DNA from 2 places in the Alteromonas sp. ABM1_013 genome. Region 2 is predicted to be linked to the other one. Evidence: predicted binding sites of a transcription regulator. Region 2 holds the regulator's gene; the other holds the start of a gene.
What was found. Region 2 encodes FNR, which switches genes on or off when oxygen is low (the NO sensors DNR and NnrR bind a similar motif). Its sites were predicted from a motif close to TTGATCTAGATCAA; they were not measured.
Positions count from the first base shown of each region.

Region 1: ACXAGK_RS15785 (PRC-barrel domain-containing protein) is a predicted target of FNR. The motif match lies at 1,410-1,423, and genes of this name have one in related genera.

Region 1 is NZ_JBSWXH010000005.1:234,068-237,480, forward strand. Features, by position in the region: gene ACXAGK_RS15770 (LysR family transcriptional regulator) at 1-293, opposite strand, end outside; gene ACXAGK_RS15775 (hypothetical protein) at 420-587, opposite strand; gene ACXAGK_RS15780 (MaoP family protein) at 987-1,343, shown strand; gene ACXAGK_RS15785 (PRC-barrel domain-containing protein) at 1,546-2,298, shown strand; gene ACXAGK_RS15790 (ArsR/SmtB family transcription factor) at 2,374-2,685, opposite strand; gene ACXAGK_RS15795 (rhodanese-like domain-containing protein) at 2,875-3,225, shown strand; gene ACXAGK_RS15800 (LysR family transcriptional regulator) at 3,281-3,413, shown strand, end outside.
Region 2 is NZ_JBSWXH010000003.1:803,447-806,859, forward strand. Features, by position in the region: gene ACXAGK_RS11790 (heavy metal translocating P-type ATPase) at 1-334, shown strand, start outside; gene ccoS (cbb3-type cytochrome oxidase assembly protein CcoS) at 336-566, shown strand; gene ACXAGK_RS11800 (sulfite exporter TauE/SafE family protein) at 553-1,212, shown strand; gene fnr (fumarate/nitrate reduction transcriptional regulator Fnr) at 1,258-1,998, shown strand; gene uspE (universal stress protein UspE) at 2,289-3,212, shown strand.

The DNA of each region.
Region 1 (3,413 bases), on a different contig from region 2:
GCGAGCTGTGTCGCTCCACAAACTACATACTCAGATGACTGTATTTGCAGCTCTTGTTTGGCTTCGTTGAGTGTGGCGCATAATTGCTTAGCGTAGGGAAGCAACTTTTCTCCGGACTGCGTAAGTTGGATACTGTTGCGCTGCCTAATAAAAAGCGTCGTGTGAAAATACTCTTCAAGTAACTTTATCCTAGCACTAACGGCAGATTGAGTAAGGTAGAGATTTTCAGCGGCTTTACCGAAGTGACGTGTTTTTGTCACCTCTATAAAAGTGGTGAGAAAGCGTATATCCATGCTTAATTTACAACCGAATTGATATGACTCTAAACTGACATAGATAATACGGTAAGTAAATACAAATGCACAGAAGCGCACCACTATAACCGGTGCGCTTAATTAAAAATTCATCAACTCGCTTAATTAATACTCTTCTTGATGCAAACGTCGTTGCTTTTCACGACGTTGCAAGTCACGCTTCTGTTTTACTTTTACAGAGCTATGACGTTTAGAATTTGTTTTCTTTGCGTGAAGATCTTCCTCTTCTACCGAGTCCCATTCATCACGCTGGTAACGATAGTCTTTACTCATTGACTTCTCTGGGTTGTTAACACTTTTTAATTATCATCCTAAGCCGAAAAATAGAAAACGAATTTTAATCATCGTAGCGACAAGAATTTTTGATGATATCTTTGCTGCTTTCTCACATGCGTGTTTTGCTAATCCATATGTCATTTTTGTGACAATACGCCCACAACAGCAACCCTTTAAAAAAATTCGGATATACTCTTATTTTTCATGCATTTAAAGAATACAAATCTTTTGCGAACAGTTTCTAAAAAGGCCCATTTGCAAGAATATTCCTCTGAGTCTCCGTTACTTTTTAACCCGTTAAAAAATTTTTTATTGATAAGAGAAAAATCTTTTGTTTTATCTTCATTTTTATTTATTTTAAAAGTGCGCTGAACAAAACAATACGTTGGGTACAACATGAAAAGTTTAGCTATTCGACTATCTCCAAAACCATATATTGACCGTCAAAAGTTTCCCTATGGCTTTCGTAAATCAGGTGACTTCAGTATCACTGAAGCAGATCTTTTAACTAACTATGGCAAGACCTTATTAGGCCTTGAAAGCGGTGAACTTTCGCCAGAAAGTGAAGATGAGCAACATTTCGTTGCATTCATCAATGGCAAAGTTGAAGCAGTGAATAACCTTGAAAAAGCGTGGGCAAAATATGTCAGGCTGGCAAGAGGGAAAAAACACTTTTATACCCTCCACAGCAGCGCTAGCAATCAATCAGAATACGATGATGATTACTCTGAAGAAGAATTTGATGTAGCCTAAGTTAAAATCATACCAGTTCACATTATAAAGCTCGCTCAGGCGAGCTTTTTTTGTTTTAGATGATAAATGATCTCAATCAAGGCTATGCAAGAAGAAAATGAAGAAAGGTTAAGGACTGTCTACACTTAGAGTATTAAAGAGTGACATTAACTAATGGTAACTGTCACTCTATACAAAGAGCCCTAGCAAAGGAGGCGCAACGATGATCATTAGTTCAAAACAGCTTACTCACTTTTCTATTCACGCCGTTGATGACAAGGTAGGCGGTGTTCGCGATATTCTCTTTGACGATGAAACGTTTACCGTACGTTATTTGGTTGCAGATACAAATACGTGGCTTCCTCTTAGCAGAAAAGTTGTTATTTCTCCTATCGCTGTGACAGAGCTAGATAGCAGTGATGACACTGTTCACGTAAATATGACTGTTAAAAAGTTAAAGAATAGTCCGTCAATTGATGAACATAAGCCCGTTTCTAGAGAGTATGAAGAAAACCTCTTCAAGTACTTTGGTTACGGCTACTACTGGATTGGGCCAGGGGCATGGGGAGAATTTGCACATCCCAATGAGCTCGTTGAATTACAGCAAGCAGAAGAATCCGAAACACTTCACCCTGAAAAAACGAGTAATCATTTGAGGGCTGTTGGCGAAGTGGGAGGTTATGAGGTTGCTACGACTACCGACAACGTTGGACACATAAGCAATTTTATAATCGACACGCGAAGTTGGAAAATTGTGATGCTAGTGGTTGATACCAATAACTGGCTTCCAGGCGGTAAACATCTTGCGCTATTACCGAGAGACATTGAAAATATCGATTGGGCGGCACACTGTGTTGCGGTCAACCTGAGTCATGACGAATTGGTCAATAGACCAGAGGTTGATAGTGATAGGATTGCAGAAGAGGACTACATTGCCCTTTTGAGAAAGCAACTGGATAAATCGTCTAAGATTTGAATTTGAATAAATGTTAAACGATATAATGTCCGTGTTGGCACGGACATTGTCGTTGTAATAATGGATACGAAAAAGTTACTTGCAGAAGAATTCGTCCATAAGCGCAATAAGTCGTTTGACACGTTCATCCGCTAGTCGATAGTAAATTGTTTGCCCTTCCCTTCTCGTAGCTACCATTTTCGACTCTCGCAATAGCGCAAGGTGTTGAGAAATCACGGGCTGTGAAACATTGACTACTTCTAAAAGCTCGGTTACCGACTTTTCCTCTTTCAACAATGAACAAAGCACCATAAGACGTGTTTTATTCGCAAATTGCTTAAGGAAGATCTCAGCTTCCACCGCATGTTCCATTATATCCTCTGAACCTATTACCATATCTTCAGACATAAGCACTTCCTTTCTTTAACATTTCTGGCAATAATTTAGCTATTAATTATACTAAAGTATAAGACATTTTGCCGACTTGCCATTATATGCGACGAATTCCGGTAATTCATATTGTTTTATTGAGATTCGATCCTTACATTAGATTAACCTTATCTTAATTACATAAAGTTGTTATCAATTGAAAGTATTATGCTAATAGATATTAAAACTCGGATTGAGAACATCAGTTTCGATATTCGATGCGTCACTGCAGAAAAAGCTTCAGAAGAGCTAGTGCACAATAATGGCGCTCTCATCGATGTCAGGGAAAGCAATGAAGCAGCGAGCCAGCCAGTCCCCTCTGCCCACAACATTCCACGAGGCGTGCTCGAGATGAAAGCACTGGAGAAATTCAAAGATGCCTCTACACCGCTTTACATTCATTGTGCATCTGGCGTTCGTGCCAAATTAGCCGCTGAGCAATTAATGCTTATGGGATACGAGAACGTATCAGTAGTAACGTGTCCTGTATCATCTATTAACCTCGCTCTTGAAAAGTGACTTGTATAATCAGTCTATGCTATAAGTAGCCCATAAAGCGGGTTAAGGGCGTCGTATGCTTAAATCTACACTCGAACAATGGCGTATGTTTAAAGCCGTTGTTGATGCTGGTGGTTTCAATCAAGCAGCTGCAGAAGTACATAAAAGTCAATCTAGTGTTCATCACGCTGTTCAAAAACTTGAGAATG
Region 2 (3,413 bases):
AAAGGTTATGATGATGGGCGATGGTATTAATGACGCCCCTGTTCTTGCAAGTGCTGATGTAGCGATAGCGGTAGGTAATGCTACAGATGTTGCGAAAACTGCAGCCGACGTGATTTTGCTTGGCGATCAGCTGCTTTCTGTGCCAGAACTCATTCGAACTGCGCATCAAGTGAAGCAAAAAATAAGACAAAATATTGGTTGGTCGGTAGGTTACAACGTTTTGATCTTACCTTTCGCCGTATCTGGCCTACTTTCGCCGTGGATGGCGGTTGTTGGCATGTCATTAAGCAGTATCATAGTAGTGACAAACTCTACGCGACTTCTGGGCAAATAGTATGAGCATTATTTACGTTTTAATTCCAATCGCCATCATTATAGTAGCCGTCGCTATCGTAATATTCTTTTGGGCGGTTAAAACTAATCAGTTTGAAGATTTAGACCGTCAAGGTTACAGCATACTGTTTGACGATGATCTTCCGCCCGAAGAAAAAAAGCTCGCTGAACAACGCAAGCAACTTCAGAATACTAAAGTAGAGAAAAACCAAGGGCAGCATGGAGGGGATTAATTACTTCTCAGCTTTTCTTATCGGCTTAGCGGGCGGTGTTCACTGCGTGGGCATGTGCGGCGGTATAGTGGCAGCGCTAAGAATGGTGTCACCAAAAGGTGCTTCAGCAGTGCCTTACGCCCTAGCCTATAACATGGGGCGCATAGCTAGCTACACCATTGCTGGCGCACTGACCGGCGCACTTGGCAAAATTGCAGCAGACTATATTCCTCTGGCCAATTATGCCCTGTCTTTACTCAGCGGTATTATGTTGCTGTTGTTGGCCTGTTATTTAGGCAAATGGTGGACAGGGTTAACGGTGTTAGAAAACGCAGGCAAAGGTTTATTTTCTAAACTGCAGCCGTTATCTAAGCGTTTTTTACCTTTCAAAACCCCTTTTAGTGCTATTCCTTATGGGTTTATTTGGGGCTGGTTGCCTTGTGGATTAGTGTATTCAACACTTACTTGGTCTTTAGCGGCGGGGAATGCATTGCAGGGCGCTGCCATCATGTTTTTCTTCGGTTTAGGTACTTTGCCAACGCTACTCGCAGCAAGTGCAGGCAGTCAGTATATTGTTAGCAGTTTTCAAAACAATAACGTTAGACAAATAATTGCCGTAATAATGGCCATTTATGCGGCTTATCTTATTCATGGCGCAATCGTTTAAAAATGGGTGTATCATTATTGGGTAATCTTCAAAAGAGCATGTATTATGAGCAAAGGAAGCCAATTTTCTATTCACTGTCAAAACTGTAGCTTCAGTCACTTGTGTTTACCGGTGGCGCTGAACAAAACAGAAATCGAGTCTCTTGACGATATAATTGAGCGCAAAAAGCCGCTTCACAAAGGTGATACGCTCATTCAAACTGGCGATAAATTTCGTTCGCTTTTCGCCGTTAGAACTGGCTCTTTCAAATCATTTGTAACCAACCAAGAAGGTGAAGAGCAAATCACCGGCTTCCACTTCCCTGGTGATATTATTGGTTTCGATGCCCTGCGGGAGAATAAACATCAAAGCTACACTTCTGCGCTAGAAACCGCCATGGTGTGTGAGTTGCCTTATGACACACTAGATGAGATGTCTGTGCAATTTCCCAAGCTTCGCCATCAGATCATGAGCTTTATGAGCGCAGAAATTAAACAAGATCACGACATGATCATGCTTTTAAACAAGCGTACGGCGGAAGAGCGTTTATTGTATTTCATCTCACACTTATCTCAGCGCTTTGAAGAGCGTGGCTTCTCGCACAGAGAATTTCACCTAACTATGACCCGAAACGAAATCGGCAACTACTTAGGCTTAACGATAGAAACCATTAGTCGCCTATTAAGCCGTTTTCAGAAAGAAAACATTATCAAAGTAGACGGTAAATTGATCTCTATTTTGGATTTTGATCGGTTAAATACCAAGTTGGAGGCGTTAAATGGCCCTAGCGTAGTCTGTAACGGTTAATTTATTCTTCTGTTATCTTTAGCGCGCTACATGCGCGCTTTTTAGTTTTAATCTTTAAAATTTCACTGTATTCCCTCACTGAGTAACACGATATCCATCCATTGGGCGTTAAAGCTCCCGTAACATTCGAATTGGCCCTTTTTTTATCAACGAATTATTTACGCCTTGATCCAAAACAACTCACGTTTTTCCAAATGTCGTTTATAGTTAATGTAAATGGTTTATATAAACTGTTTTGAAACAATATCGATGTCGACAGCCATACAAAGCTTTGTAGTTGAGGAGACGTTATGATTGAGTGTAAACGAATTCTTGCCGTGGTGGACGCGGAACGCGACAACCAGCCTGCCCTAAGCCGTGCCTATGAACTTGCGTCAAAAACCGGCGCCACGGTTACCGCTATGATGGTGGTATATGATTTGTCTTACGATATGACAACCATGCTTAGCCCCGACGAACGTGAATCAATGCGCGATGCCGTTACAAAAGAGCACGCCAAATGGTTATCTGCCCAGCTAAAAGAACAAGGCTTTTCAGAGACCGATATTGTGGTTGAGTGGAACAACCGTGCTTATGAGTCGATTATTTATTACGCCCTTAATAACCAAATCGACTTGGTGGTAAAAGCCACTAAAAAACATGACGACCTTGCCTCAGTAATCTTTACCCCTACAGACTGGCATCTAATGCGCAAGTGCCCACGCCCTGTACTGCTCGTTAAAGAACACGACTGGCCAGAAGGCGGTGAAATTATAGCTGCAGTAAACGTAGGCAGTGAAGATGATGAGCATGCTGCACTAAACGACAAGCTTACGATAATCGCTAACGATTATGCCTCTTTGCTAAAAGGTAACGTTAATTTAGTGAATAGCTACCCTACAACTCCACTTAACATTGCCATTGAAGTGCCAGAGTTTGACCCTGATACGTATCACGATGCGGTAAAAAATCATCATATGAAAGAAATGCGTAGTCACGCGCTGAAATATGGTATTCCAGAAAATAAATGTGTGGTGAAAGAAGGCTTGCCTGAAAAAGTTATCCCGCAAGTGGCTAAAACACTCGATGCCGAGTTAGTTGTAATAGGCACCGTGGGACGGGTTGGTATTTCGGCGGCGCTTATTGGCAATACTGCCGAGCACGTTATTGATGAACTAAATTGTGACGTACTTGCGATTAAGCCAGATGGGTTTGAATCACCGATAACCGTGTAGTTAACGACTTAATTTCGTTTAAATACCAAGTCACTTGGTGGCGACAAATGGCGAATCGGCGATGGGCGTTTTTCATGAAAAAAAACTGCGCATTTAGCAGTTAATGCTGAAAGTTGATCATACACGCTTAAATCAATACTTAACGCTTCTCGATAAATTTAACAACACAGCCATAGTCTCGAAAAGGCGCTTTAATGTATA